Linked DNA regions of Parazoarcus communis. The protein of the gene in region 1 interacts with the protein of each later gene in a pairwise test. Links are inferred from orthologs where the notes say so. Each region holds a gene or a part of one and is shown on either strand. Other genes may lie near its edges.

The links.
Region 2: the proteins of CEW87_RS01400 (region 1) and recJ interact in binary tests that used the Escherichia coli proteins (3 or more experiments, as listed by UniProt). The link is inferred for Parazoarcus communis from one-to-one orthologs.

What each region holds. Positions count from the first base shown.
Region 1 is NZ_CP022188.1:312,389-320,588, reverse strand. Bases 2,348-5,340 are described here. They hold CEW87_RS01400 (DNA topoisomerase III), read right to left. Parts: upstream 4,865-5,340; coding sequence 2,831-4,864; downstream 2,348-2,830. Other genes in these bases: CEW87_RS01395 (single-stranded DNA-binding protein), read right to left, coding at 5,141-5,340. In the rest of the region: CEW87_RS01420 (hypothetical protein), read right to left, coding at 1-194; CEW87_RS01415 (hypothetical protein), read right to left, coding at 375-767; CEW87_RS01410 (hypothetical protein), read right to left, coding at 789-1,010; CEW87_RS01405 (hypothetical protein), read right to left, coding at 1,344-1,901; more of CEW87_RS01395, read right to left, coding at 5,341-5,593; CEW87_RS01390 (DUF3158 family protein), read right to left, coding at 5,667-6,194; CEW87_RS01385 (PFL_4669 family integrating conjugative element protein), read right to left, coding at 6,191-6,985; CEW87_RS01380 (STY4528 family pathogenicity island replication protein), read right to left, coding at 7,405-8,200.
Region 2 is NZ_CP022188.1:3,939,348-3,944,938, reverse strand. The notes cover bases 1-3,000. They hold recJ (single-stranded-DNA-specific exonuclease RecJ), read right to left. Parts: upstream 2,347-3,000; coding sequence 655-2,346; downstream 1-654. Other genes in these bases: CEW87_RS17990 (hypothetical protein), read right to left, coding at 2,343-3,000; CEW87_RS18000 (HIT family protein), read right to left, coding at 171-599; CEW87_RS18005 (DUF2721 domain-containing protein), read left to right, coding at 1-143. Outside these bases: more of CEW87_RS17990, read right to left, coding at 3,001-3,413; CEW87_RS17985 (DsrE family protein), read right to left, coding at 3,530-3,955; CEW87_RS17980 (YgiQ family radical SAM protein), read left to right, coding at 4,204-5,591. UniProt on the Escherichia coli protein: Single-stranded-DNA-specific exonuclease.

The DNA.
Region 1 (8,200 bases):
GTGGCCAGGTCTTCCAGGCCATCGAGCACGTCCGGCCATTGCGGATTGGTGGTCTCGGCGATCTGGGCGATGTAGGCCTGCCCGTTGCCGGGATGGCTCTCGTCCAGCGCGAAGGCGCCGAACAGCGCCTGGATGACGGGCGTCACACGGTCGAGCACGAGAACGCCGGTGGCTTCGTAGTAATTGTTGGCCATGAAGGCTCCTTTCGATGAATGAACGGAGCCAGCCCTTGCGGACGATGGCATCCGCAGGGGAACCGCCTGATGCCGGATGGCACTGGGCGGGGAGAAACGCGAGGGACATGGCCTCGGGCGAGGCGCATGTCCCTCATGGGGTCGCGTGAACGCAGTGATGAAGGTGTGCCGGGGACCGGCTCACCAACCGCTGTAGTTCAGCAGGAGGTCGGCGATCACCTGGCGACGAGGCAGATCGAGGCCGTCGAAGTCCGACAACCCGTTGAAGTGGCAGCGCTTGAGCATGGCACCGCCCTCGCGCGCGTTGTAGAAGCTGACCATCGCGGACAGGAACATGCGTTCCCCGCTGCTCAGGACGCCGAGGGCGTCGTTGAGGCGCAGCATGTCGGGGCGCAGATCCCACTTGCTCTTGGCCTGGTTCAGACCTTCACGGGTGCCATCGCCAAACCATTGCGGGCCGGCGATCTCGACACCACGCTTCCATGCCTCGAAAAAGGCTTGGGGCGCGGCGCTGAAATGCCGTTCTTCCCGAACGATCTGATCGACGACTTCCTGCGGCAGTAGCTGGTTCATGACGTGATTCCTCCAGTTGGATCAGGGAACGGCGAGCTGGGACCAGCCGCCTCTTTCGAGGGCACGTTGAGCCGCGGCATGGCTGCGGAAGTACTCACGAGATTCCCGCGAAACGGGACCTTCGGTATCGCGCGTGCCGATGTAGTGGCCGGCGGCGCTGTGCAGGACTTCGAGCGGCAGGAACTTGCCGCAGTAGGTCAAGGCCAATTGACCGAATCGGCCGAAAGAGGCTTGCTGGGACATGGATGGGCTCCTTGGAAAAGCGGGGCCCTGTCCCTCACGGGATGGCAGCTCCCGCACGCGGTTGAAAAAAAGCATCAGCGTCTTGGCGACGCGCGTCCGCGCAATGGATGCGATGCGGACTGGTGGGTTGCGCGGGGAGAACCCCGCGGCAGCCTGAAACCCTGGCTGCTGGCATGTGCTGACGAATCAGCGAGCATGCGGGCAGCTTCGTGGGGGGGGCGCGCCACGTCAGTTGGAAATCGGCATCTGGTCCAGCCCCGATTGATGTACGCAGAGACAAAGAAAAGCCCCGCAGCAAGTGCGGGGCGGTCATGACGGTGCGGTGAGGCTGGATCAGCGGGGCTTGTCGCCCAGGACATGCTGCTTCCAGATGGCGAATGCCTCGTCCGCTGGCAGCTCGGCCAGGATGACGATGGGCTGGTCCTGTCGGCTGCGCAGCTTTGCGAAATACGCTGCGCGGTCGGCAATGGCCTTGAGCTTGATGCCCTTGAGGAACAGCAGCCTGCCGTCCTTGATGAACAGCACCTTGTTGCCGATGTCGCGGTTGAACGCGGTGCGCAGCTTGCGCTCCGCGTGCATGGCATCGGCCAATTGGTCCACTAGGAAGTCGAGCGTCATGTCGATGAGAAGCGGCTCGTCGTCTTCGCGTTCGACGTCGAGCGATGCCGGCGGCAGGCTCTTGGCGAATTCCTCGGCCTGGGCCAGCAGCGCGGCCTGGCCTTGCAACGCGCGCACGAACGTCGAGCCGCCGTGTCCGTCGTTGCGGGCTTCGGCGATGGGCCTGCCGTCGAACATGACGGTGGCGGTGAAGCACAGCGTTTCCTCGCTCGCGAAATCCGCGACCTTGAGGTTCTTGAGGGTGATGCGGTCTTGTCGGGTGATGGTGTCCATGGGAAGTCCTGATATCGACCGGGTTGACGACACGCCCCTGACGGGACGCGGCATACATCCCGTGGGTTGGAGGAAGGTGGCATCGATGCCCGGTGGGCAGCGTTCGCCGGAGAGATGCCGGGGCGAACTGGCGGGTGGCGTGGGCGGAACCCACGGCAGTCTGGACACCCTGGCTGCTGGCTGTTGCCGATGCGTCGGCAATGCAGGAGGGAGGATCGCGCGACCCGCCGGCCGCGTCTTGCATCAATCCGAAGCGATCGATCCCGTCTTGTGCAGGTACTGCACCAGCCGGCGTCCCCAGCCACGCGACGCACAGCACGGCCATGGAATTGCCGATCGCCTTGCAGTTCGGTGCATCGGCGGTGCGTAGTGAGGCGGATTGCAATGTTGGCGGTCATGTGGGTCTCCCGTTCGTGTGGCGCAGGGCCATCGCCCTGGCCGGGGCGTTGAAAGGCAGGAGAAAGGCGCCGAAGGCCCCAGGGGCCTTCGGCTCGGGAGGAAAGAAGAACCACCCGTGGGCTGATTGGCAGGCCCGGTCGTCGCTAGAACCGTCTGCTCATCCAGCAATCACACCCGGCCCATGTCGTGGCTGGGGCCGGCATCGTCTGGCGCACATCCGCGCACAAAGGGAGCCCGTTTTTGCGCCGGCGGGCACCGGCACCGAATACCGCTGACCGCGAAGGGTCTCCGGATGGCTCGCACAGGCAAGCCATCGGGGGACCCTTCGCAGCGGCGGAAGGAATGCAGACGAGGAGAACGCGCGGGGTGCGGTTCGCGGAGAAGCCACCTTCAGGTCCCGCGGCCGGGGCCGGCCGGACGGGACGCGCACACGGAGCAAGAAGGCGTTGCGCGCTGGGGCGTCCCGCAGGGCATGCGGGACACGGGCCACGCCGCCGATGGCGGGCATGGCTCACGGGGAACGGGGGCGGTCAGGCGCCTTTGCGGCCACCGCCACTGGTACGGCGTGGACGCGAGGCACCACGCCTGGACGTGCCGGTTGCCACCGGCAGCGTGCCTTTGCAGTCGGGGTAGCGACTGCACGACCAGAACGGGCCGCTCTTGCCGGTTCGCTGGCGCGTGGGTGCGCCGCACTGCGGACAAGCCGGTCCTTGGGGAACCTTGATGGACAGGGACGTGCTGCCGTATTGCGCGATCAACTGCGAAATCCAGGCGGCCTGCTTGCCGATGAACACATCCAGGGTGAGTTGTCCGCCCTCGATCATGTCCAGCGCCTGTTCCCAGACGGCGGTGGTGCCGGGGTCGGCAATCGCCGCGGGCACGGCGTCGATCAGCGTGAACGCCGCATCCGATGCGCGGATGGAGCGCCCCTTCTTCACGATATAGCCGCGGGCGATCAGCCCGCTGATGATGTTGGCCCGCGTCGCCTCGGTGCCGATGCCCGTCGTGTCCTTGAGCTTCTGCTTCAGGCGCGGGTCGGTCACGAAACGCGCAACGCCCTTCATCGCCTTGACCAGTTCGCCCTGGGTATAGGGCTTGGGCGGCATCGTCTTGAGGGCCTTGATGTCGGCCCCGGCGACCTGGCATGCCATCCCGTCACGCAGCGCAGGCAGCACCTGGGTGCGCACGGGGGCGTCGCCATCCTCATCGGCGCTGCCTTCACGTTCGGACTCGGCCAGCACCAGGCGCCAGCCGCGGGCGACGACCTGCTTGCCCGTAGCCACCAGCTTCTGCTGGCCGCAGGAGAGATCCGCCACGGTGCGGTCGAACTCGTGGTGCGGGAGGAACTGGGCCAGGTAATGTGCCCGGATCAGCCGGTACAACGCCCGTTCCTTCTCGCTCATGGCGGAGAGATTCGCGGGTTCGAGCGTCGGGATGATGCCGTGGTGCGCCGTCACCTTGCCGTCGTTCCAGGCGCGCGAGCGCTGGGTGCGGTCGAGCTGGCCCATGATCTGGGCCAGCGTGGGATCGGTCTTGAGCAGGCTGTCCAGGACCGTGGGCACTTCGGCGAACATGCTTTCGGGCAGGTAGCCCGAATCCGAGCGCGGGTACGTCGTGGCCTTGTGCGTCTCGTACAGGGCCTGGGCGATCTCCAAGGTTTCCTGCACGTCCAGCCCAAGCTGCTTGGAACAGACTTCCTGCAAGGTGCCCAGGTCGAACAGCAGCGGCGGGCCTTCGCGCACGCGCTCGGTCTCGACCGACACCACCTGGGCACTGCCCGCGGCGCGGATCTGCTGCGCGGCCTGCTGTGCGACGGGCTGCCGCAGGCAGCGGCCGGCGTCGTCGGTGCTGGCATCGGGTGCCACCCACTGCGCGGTGAACGTCTGACCGCCTGCGGACAGCGACACGTCGATGGCCCAGTACGGCACGGACACGAAGGCCGCGATCTCTCGGTCGCGGTCCACCACGAGTTTGAGCGTCGGGGTCTGTACACGCCCGACCGACAGCACGCCATCGTAGCCGGCCTGCCGCCCGAGCACGGTGAACAGCCGGCTGAGGTTCATGCCCACGAGCCAGTCGGCGCGCGAGCGCGCCAGCGCCGAGTAATACATCGGCAGCGTCTCGGCCGAGGGCCGCAGCTTGGCGAGCGCGGTGCGGATGGACGCATCGTTGAGCGCCGACAGCCACAGGCGTTCGATGGGACCGCGGTAGCCGCACAGGTCGATGATCTCGCGTGCGATCAGTTCGCCTTCGCGGTCGGCGTCAGTGGCGATGACAAGCTGGGTCGCCTTCGCCAGAAGCGCTTTGACGACCTTGAATTGCGTGGCGGTCTTCGGCTTGACCTCGACCCGCCACTGCTGGGGAATGATGGGCAGCTGTTCCAGCGACCAGCGCTTGAGCGCCGCGTCATAGACCTCGGGTGCTGCCGCTTCGACGAGATGGCCGATGCACCAGGTGACCGTGACACCGGAGGCGTTGAGGCAGCCTTCACCGCGCTGCGTGGCGCCGAGAATCCGGCCGATGTCTTTGCCCTGGGAGGGCTTCTCGCACAGAAACAGCCGCATGTCCGTCCATCCGCTTCCCGTTGTTCATGGAGTTGCTGGGATCGAGGATGCCGAGCGCCTGTTGGGGCAGCAGCAAACAAGCTGCATGCGGCAGCGACCGCTTTCACGCCGATGGAACGGCTTGGGCGGGATGGCGTGCGGCCGGCGGTGTGCGAGCCGGGAGCCGCGATGTTCGGGAGCGCGCGGAAGCCGGTGGACGCTGATGGAGCTATCCCCTGGGGATAGCTCGCGAGGACATGGGGGGCGGCAACGTACTGCGGCCGCCCCCACGCCGGATCACTTCCTGCGCTTGGGCTCCTTCGACGCTGCCGGTTCCTGGGCGGCCTGGGGCTTGGGCTGCGCGTCCTGTGCGGTCTCCTGCGATTTGGGGCTCAGAACGACGGACTCGATGCGGAACGGCAGGATGCCGACGCTGCGCGCGTTGATCTGCCAGGTCTCGCGCGGCTGATCCTCGTTGTCGGTCCAGGGTTCGCGCTCCATGCGGCCGACGACCAGCACGCGCATGCCCTTCTGGTAAAGGTCCTTCCAGTGTGCGGCGTCGCGGTGCCAGATTTCCACCGGCGCCCAGAAGCCGCCGCGGTCCTCGAAGTCACCGCCCTTGGTGGGAACGGGGTTGTCGAAATACACGTTCAGCCGCAACAAGCGCCGCGGTTCGTCGTTGCCGTTGGGGAACTCCCGGTACTCGGGGGGCGAGCCGATGTTGCCTTCGCCCGAAAAATGCGTGCTCATGGTGCAATCTCCTTGGTGGTTGAAATACCCGTGCCATGTCGGCGTCGGGCGCGTGCTGGGGTGCCCGACGCGATCACCGATCGCGCACTCCGGGGGGTATGGACGCGAGCCGGCGCAGGTAGGCGTCTTCCGCCTCGGCGGCCTTGCTGGCGCACTCCTGGGCCTGCCTACCCAGGGTGTGCAACAGGCTGATCTGCATGTTCAGCGTGATGCGCTGCAGCTCGATCGCGTGCAGGTCGGCCAGCAGGTTGACCGGCGTGCTGGTGCTCGCCATCAGCTCCTGCCACAGGGCCACGCCCATGGCCGAGCGGTCGTTCCTGCGCCAGCGCAGGAACGTCGTTCCCGCGCCAGTGGTCTGCTGGGCCAGTTCCACGGGCAGCAGATGGAAGGGATGCCCACCGGCCTGTTGCAGCACTTGTCGCTGCGCCAGGCCGATCAACTCGTCGCGCATGGCGAAGCACTGGCTGGCCCAGGCCTCCAAGTCCCCTTTACCTTTAAAAGGCTTTAAAAGGCCTTTTAGAGAGGCCGCGTGTTCCAGGCGCATGAAGGCTCCCTGTTGCAGGCCCCGGAAGTAGCGGGTCGGCTGGTTCAGATCGCTCATGCGGATTCGTCCTCGCCGGCAGTGGCTGCGCCTTCGGACGGGTCGGCAGCAGCGGCCGCATCACCATCGACGCTGGTAGCGGCTGCGGCAGGATTCTCACCGCGCTGTTGCAGACCACGGCGCACCATGGGTGGCGCAAACGTCGAGCGGCGCGTGCCTTCGAGGACGTCCTGCGGCAACTCGCCGAACTTCTCCAGCGCGACCCGCGCTGCGGCATTCTTCGCCGCGAAATCGTCGCGGGTGCAGCCCGAGTAGCGGTACTGCTGGGCCAGCGAGAACAGGCTGCGCAGCGCGTGCGCGCCCTCGTTGAGCCAGCGCTCCAAAGTGCTGCGGTCGATCAGCGCGGTGTGGTGGGCGAGGATCAGCTTGCGCGCGATGTCGTCGTAGTCGGCCAGGAGATAGACGGCGGCAAAGCCCAACTGCGCATTGACGAACAGCGGCAGCTTGACGGGCTGCACGTTGAGGTTCTCGCCCAGGCTCAATGCCGCAGGCACGCCCGCCAGTGCCTGGTCCACTTGTTTGCGCAAGGTCTGCAGCGTGGTCCTGGTCTGGTCGAGCTTGTCCTCGATGCGCAGCATCCACCAGTCGCTGTAGGGGTCGTCCTGCTCCGAGCCGCGCTTCATCTTATTCATCACCGCGATGTAGCCGTTCAGGCCGACGATGCCGGGTCGCCCTTCGGCGGCGGCGCGGCCGTGCCAGATGCGGGAAGCGTGATGCGTGTGCAGCGTCAGCGACATCGCGCTGCGCAGGGAGCCGAGGTTGAGTTGCAATGGTTCGTTGCTGGTTGCCATGGTGAGCGCTCGCAGTTGGACAGGGAGCCGCCAGCATCCGCATGCAGCGGAAGGCAGTCAGTCAACAAACCGAAATGAGCCGGCCCCCGGTTCTATGCGCGCTGGCGGCGCAGCGCGCAACGGTCCCTTGGAGGCCGGAGCATTCACGTTGGCGCTCCGTGCCTCGGTCGTTGACGGTATGCGTACTGCACCGCACGTCGCGCTGCCGTTCGACACGATCCTTCGCCGCGCAGCCGTCCCCAGTGGACCGTTCCGTTGAGCGCCATGGAGGTCTGCTTCATGGTCTTGCAGGCGCTCTACTCAGGTTTTGCGCAGCATGTCGCGCCGTCGTCCGGCGTTTCACCACACAGCCGTCCCCTGGGGACCGTTTCTGCCGACCGCCAAGGAGGTCTGCTTCATGGCCTTGCCAGGCCCTGCGCTCAGGATTTGCGCAGCAGATCGCGCAGGCGCTCGATGTGCTGCCGGGCCACCGCGGGCGGCACGACGTTGCGCGGCGGCTCGGGCGGTGGCGCTCGCGCCGCCGATGGTGTTGGCGCTGCCGGGCTGGTCTGCTTGGCCCACGCATTGAACTCGCCGCGCATGGCGCGCTGGATGATGCCGAACAGGTACCCGGCGGGGTTGCGGATGCCATGCTTGCCGCACCGTGCGGCCCACTCGTCCAGCACAGCCTGCCGCAGGGCAGCGTCCACTTGCTGCAACGCCATCCTGGCGCCGGCTTGCTGTTCCGCCTTCAGTTCCGCGAAACGCTTGGGCCATTGCAGGTCGCCCAGCGCGCGCGCCTGCGCGGTAGTACGTACTTCATCAATACGACTACTACGTACTGTACGGTCCTGCTTCGGATTCCGAAGAGCGCCGTCTGGCGCGGGTTTCGGCCCTGCTTCGGATTCCGAAGAAGGGCGTTCGCCATTCCGAAGAAGGCTGGCGGGCCCTTCTTCGGAATCGTGGATCGCATCCTCCTGTGGATAACTTGCGGTGGCGGTGATGCCCTGGTCGGCCAGGCGCTCGGCGAGCACTTGCAGCCGCGACGGCAAGGTGCGTCCGGACAACATCGGGTCGTCCGCGATCTCCTGGAGGGTGTTGAGTCCCACCACCTGGACGGCCTTGGCGGAATGCCCCAGCGACTGGCTGACCAGGGCCAGGTAGTCGGCGTCGAGCTGCATGGCCTCGAACAGTGTCAGGGGTTCGTCGTGCAGGACGTAGAGGTTTCCGAGGATG
Region 2 (5,591 bases), 3.6 Mb from region 1 along the record:
GAAAGCTGATGTTCGGCGTCAGCATCGTTACGCTGGCGGTGTCGCTGGTGCTGTCGCTGGTGGAAGTGCTCGTCTCCACCAACGCGCTGTCGGTGGTGGTGGATGACATCCAGCGCATGGCCGACAAGACCCCGAAGCCTTAAGCCCCGGGGTGCGGCCGGGCCGAGTGCTCAGGCAGATTTCGCGAGTTCGGCGATGATGCGCTCGGCCAGTGCGGCAAGCTCGGCTGGCTCGGCCTTTTCGCGACCGTGCGACTTCAGACGCTGGTCGGGAAAGCGCGGAATGATGTGAAAGTGAACATGCGGCACGGTCTGGCCGGCAGCCGCACCGTTGAACTGCGACAACAGCAGGCCCGGTGCGCCGGTGACCGCCTGCACTGCACGGGCAAGTTTGCGCGTCGTGAGCATGGTGGCCTCGAGCGAGGCGTCGGTCATCTCGGTGATGAACTCGGCCGGCGCCTTGGGCAACACCAGTGTGTGGCCTTCCGACTGCGGCATGATGTCGAGGAAGGCGAGGGTGTGCTCGTCCTCGTAAAGACGCTGGCAGGGCAGCTCTCCGCGCAGGATGCGGGCAAAAACGTTGTTGTTGTCGTAGGCCATGGTCTGGTCTCCGGGATGTCAGGTCGTCGGGGGAAATGGCTGCCTTGTTTTTGCGTCAGGCAGCTTCGAAGTGTTCCAGCATCAACTGCACACTGGATACGCCATTGTATTCATTGATGGCAAGTTTGAATGCCGCACGAATGTCTCCTGGCGCGCCGTCTGCATGGTTGAACTGGATGGCGTCATACCGTGTGCCGCCGCGCGACAGTTCGAGCTTGAGATGTTTGTCCTTCAGCAGGCGCTGACGCTCGACGCGGAAAACGTCGTCGAATACTGGCGCCGGGAAGCCCTGGCCCCAGATCTCCTGATCAAGCATGCGGGCTGATTCCAGACTCATGTATCCGGACTCGAGCGCACCGTCGGTTTCGATGCGGCGCTGCAGGTCGGCCGGATCCACCAGGCTGCTGACCACCTCCTCAAAGACGTCGCGAAAACGATCAAGCGCGGACTCGTTGATGGTGAGACCGGCCGCCATCGCGTGGCCACCAAAGCGCACGATGAGGTCGGGCTCGCGCTTTGTGACGAGGTCTAGCGCATCACGCAGATGCAGGCCGGGAATCGAGCGGCCCGACCCCTTGAGCTCGCCGTCGCTGCTGCGGGCGAAGGCAATGGTGGGACGGTGCAGCCTTTCCTTGATGCGGCCGGCAACGATGCCGACCACGCCCTGGTGCCAGTCGGGCTCGAACAGCGCAATGCTGGCGTTGTTGCCGGCATCGAAGCCTTCGAGGCGGAGCAGGGCCTCTTCCTGCATGCCGGCTTCGATCGAGCGTCGTTCGCGGTTCAGGCGATCGAGCTCCTGGGCCATGTTCATTGCGCGGCCGGGGTCGTCGGTGATCAGGCATTCGATTCCGAGACTCATGTCGGACAGGCGGCCGGCGGCGTTGAGCCGGGGGCCGAGAGCGAAGCCCATGTCGAAGGCACTGGCGCGTGAGGGATCGCGGCTGGCAATGGCGAACAATGCGCGCACGCCCGGCTGCATGCGGCCCGCGCGCATGCGCTGCAGGCCCTGCGAAACCAGGATGCGGTTGTTGTGATCGAGCTTGACCACGTCGGCCACGGTACCGAGCGCGACGAGGTCGAGCAGATCGGCCAGGTTGGGTTCCTTGCTGCCCTGGAAGGCGCCGCGCTCGCGCAGTTCCGCGCGCAGCGCAAGCATGGTGTAGAACATCACGCCGACGCCGGCCAGCGCCTTGCTGGGGAAGTCGCAGCCGGGCTGGTTCGGGTTCACGATCACATCCGCCTCGGGCAGGGCGTCGCCCGGCAGGTGGTGGTCGGTGATCACGGTGGCCATGCCGTGAGCGCGCGCGGCGGCAACACCCTCGACGCTGGCGATGCCGTTATCGACGGTGATCAGCACATCGGGTTCGAGCCGCGCGGCGATCTCCACCATGGCCGGGGTCAGGCCGTAGCCAAGGGTGACGCGGTCGGGCACGAGGTAATGCACATCGGCACCGAAGGCGCGCAGCGCCCGCACGCCCACCGCGCAGGCGGTGGCGCCGTCGCAGTCGTAGTCAGCGACGATCACCATGCGGGCGCCGGCCTCGATTGCGTCGGCGAGCAGTTGCGCCGCTTCTCGGGTGCCGGTCAGGGCGTCCGGCGGCAGCATGGCGCGCAGCGAGGTGTCGAGCTCGCTCTTGTTGCGGATGCCGCGGCCGGCGTAGAGGCGGGCGAGCAGGGGGTGGATGCCGGCATCGACGAGGGCCGAGACGGTGCGCTGAGAAACTTCGCGGGTCTGGATACGGGTCATTGCGTGGGCTGATCGGGCGTGGGCTGCACCGCGGGTGGCGGCGCCATGGATTTCAGGAGCGCGTCGAGCGTGAGCGGTTTGCGCCAGAAGCGCCAGTGGTCGCGGGCGCCGGCGCGAAGCTGTAGCGTGGAGCGGTCGCCCGGGGCGCTGAGTGTCAGTTGTTGCAACTGGCCGCTGCGCAAAGCCTGGGCCAGCGGACCGAACCAGTCGCGCTCAAGGGCGACGAGACCCCTGCGCCAGGTGTCGAGATCGAGCTGAAGTGAGGGCCGCAGCAGGGTGTCGAGGACGACCAGCGTGTCCTGTGCGAGTGCCTGAGTCGCATCGGGTGCCGATGTCTGCGCACCCGCCGCACGTGCAAAGCCGATGCTGACCGGGTCGCTGGCCTGAACTGTCGCCATCGGTGTGCGCGGTGCGATCTCCATCTGGCCTGCGCCCCAGAACCACAGACTGTTTACCGGGCGGCGCCCGGCGGCTTCGCGGGCCTGACTGACGGGGTGGTTGTGGAGCACGATCTGAACTTCGTTCAGGGTTCGCTGCCATAACCGGGCGTCGTCTCCTTCGGGCAGGAAGTGCTTGATCGGACGTCCGACCACGTCGTGCAGCGGGTAGAGTTTTGCGCGGGTGGGCTGAGCCAGTCGCACATACCAGCGAGTCGGGGTGCTGGCTTCGAAGCGACCGATGTCAGCGAAGTTCTCGTTGAGCGCGGCAATCAGTTCGTCGGCTTCCGCGGCACTGATGTCATTGGCGGGAAATTCGCCCAGCAGCAGATGCTCGCGGGCGAAAGACAGGTTGACCGGGTCGGCGCACAGCCACTCGCCGTCGCCGTCTTCGTCGGTGGCAGGCATCGTGGCCGGTTCGCCGAGACGGCGCAGGGTGCCCAGCGGCAAGGGATCGGTGTCGAGGCCGAACAGGCGTGCGATCTGGCGGTCGAAAGGTTCGAAGTCCGTGATCTGCCGTTGCCCGAATCCGAGCAACTGATGCAGGCCGGGCAGTGCAAGGTCTGCTGCCGGGCCAAGCAGCGTTGCGCTGGGCCAGAGCAGGCCGGGGAGAACAAGGTGAATCTGCATGGATCTGCCACAGGATGGAGCCGGGCGAGTCTAGCATGTGCAGCCGCCTTCCAGCCGGGCCCCCTCACTACCGGCGTGCGCAGGCGTGTTGGTGGTGAGGGGGCAGAGGACTGAGGTCAGGGGCGGAGGTATACAAAGTGCTCCTTGGCCTGCAGGCGCGCAACCTCGACGACGCCGCTGGGGACGACCTTGGCCTCGAGCACGACGGCAGCGGGTGTCAGCTTGCGTGCATTGAGCGTGTTGTTGCAAACGCGGAACTCGACGCCCTTCGCCGCCAGTTCGCCGATCGAGCCACTGAACGGCCGACCCTGGGCATCTTCGGCTCCGTCGAGCAGGAAATCGATGCCGGGGCCGTGTGTGACGACCACGATCCTGGTGTCAGGGTCGGCATTGAGATGGTTGCGGATGTTTCCGATGGCCCGGCTGGCCTGCTGTACGCCTTCGTTGACGTGATAAACGACATTCGTTGTTTCTGCGCTGGCAGGCAGGGCCATCAATGCGGTGACGACGAGCGCTGCACCACGGATGAATTTGCTGAGCATGGGTGTCTCCTCTTGTTGTGGGTGTGTCAGTGCATTAGAGATTACGAAAACTCTAATGTAAAGGCGGTGGTGGGTGGGGGGCAAAATGGACCGAAATGCAGGCGAGGGCGCAGGGTGATTGGTAAAAAGGTGCAAGCAGGAGCGATGGCCAACGGCCAAGGACCGATACAATGGCGCCCATCATGAGTGCTTCCCCTTCGATTCTTCCGGTCTCGGCGTCCCGCCGCAAGCCGGCTCCGTTCCTGCCCATGTCCCGCGCCGAGATGAAACAGCTCGGCTGGGATGCGTGCGACGTTATCCTCGTTACCGGCGACGCCTATCTCGACCACCCCAGCTTCGGCATGGCCCTGGTGGGCCGGCTGCTGGAGGCCCACGGCTTTCGCGTCGGCATCATCAGCCAGCCGGACTGGCATTCGGCAGAGCCTTTCCGGGCACTGGGCAAACCACGGCTGTATTTCGGCATTACCGCCGGCAATATGGATTCGATGGTCAACCGCTATACGTCCGACCGCAAGATCCGCTCCGACGACGCCTATACGCCGAACGCCGAGCCCAACAAGCGGCCCGATCGCGCGGTCACTGTGTATGCGCAGCGTGCGCGAGAGGCCTTTCCGGGCGTGAATGTGGTGATCGGCAGCATTGAGGCTTCGCTGCGGCGGATCGCGCACTACGATTACTGGTCGGACAAGGTCCGGCGCTCGGTGCTGCCCGACTCCAAGGCTGACATCCTGCTGTTCGGTAACGCCGAGCGCGCGCTGGTAGCGCTGACGCAGCGGCTGGATGCCGGTGAGCCGATCGAGTCGATCCGCGACCTTCGCGGCACCGCCTTCATGGTCAAACCAGGCTCGCGCCCCGAAGGCTGGGAGGAGACAGCATCGACCGCGATTGACCGACCCGGCCGCATCGACTCACACCCCGATCCGTATTCGATGGAGCCCGCCGCGGCTGCGCCTGCGGCGGCTGCCGATGGCGCGCAGCCGGTACGCATCGTAAGCCGCGAAGAGCGTGTGGCCAGTCGTCGTGCGCAGCGTGAGCACACCGTTGTGCGCCTGCCGTCCTATGAAGAAGTGAAGGACGACGCGGTGCTTTATGCCCACGCGTCGCGGGTGTTCCACCTCGAGTCCAACCCGGGCAACGCGCGGGCGATGGTGCAACTTCATGGCGAAGGCCCCGGCGCGCGCGACGTGTGGCTCAACCAGCCGCCGATTCCGCTGACCACGCCGGAGATGGATTTCGTCTACGGGCTGCCTTACGCCCGCCAGCCGCATCCGGCCTATGCCGGCGCACGGATTCCGGCCTGGGACATGATCAAGTTCTCGATCAACATCATGCGCGGCTGCTTTGGCGGCTGTACCTTCTGCTCGATCACCGAGCACGAGGGACGCATCATCCAGAGCCGCTCCGAAGATTCGATCCTGCGCGAGATCGAGGAGATCCGCGACAAGTCGCCCGACTTCAAGGGGCATATCTCCGACCTCGGGGGGCCGACCGCGAACATGTACCGCATGGCGTGCAAGGACCCGGAGATCGAGCGTTCGTGCCGCCGCCTGTCCTGCGTGTATCCAGGCATCTGCGAGAACCTCGGTACCGATCACGGGCCGCTGATCCAGCTCTACCGCAAGGCGCGCGCGATTCC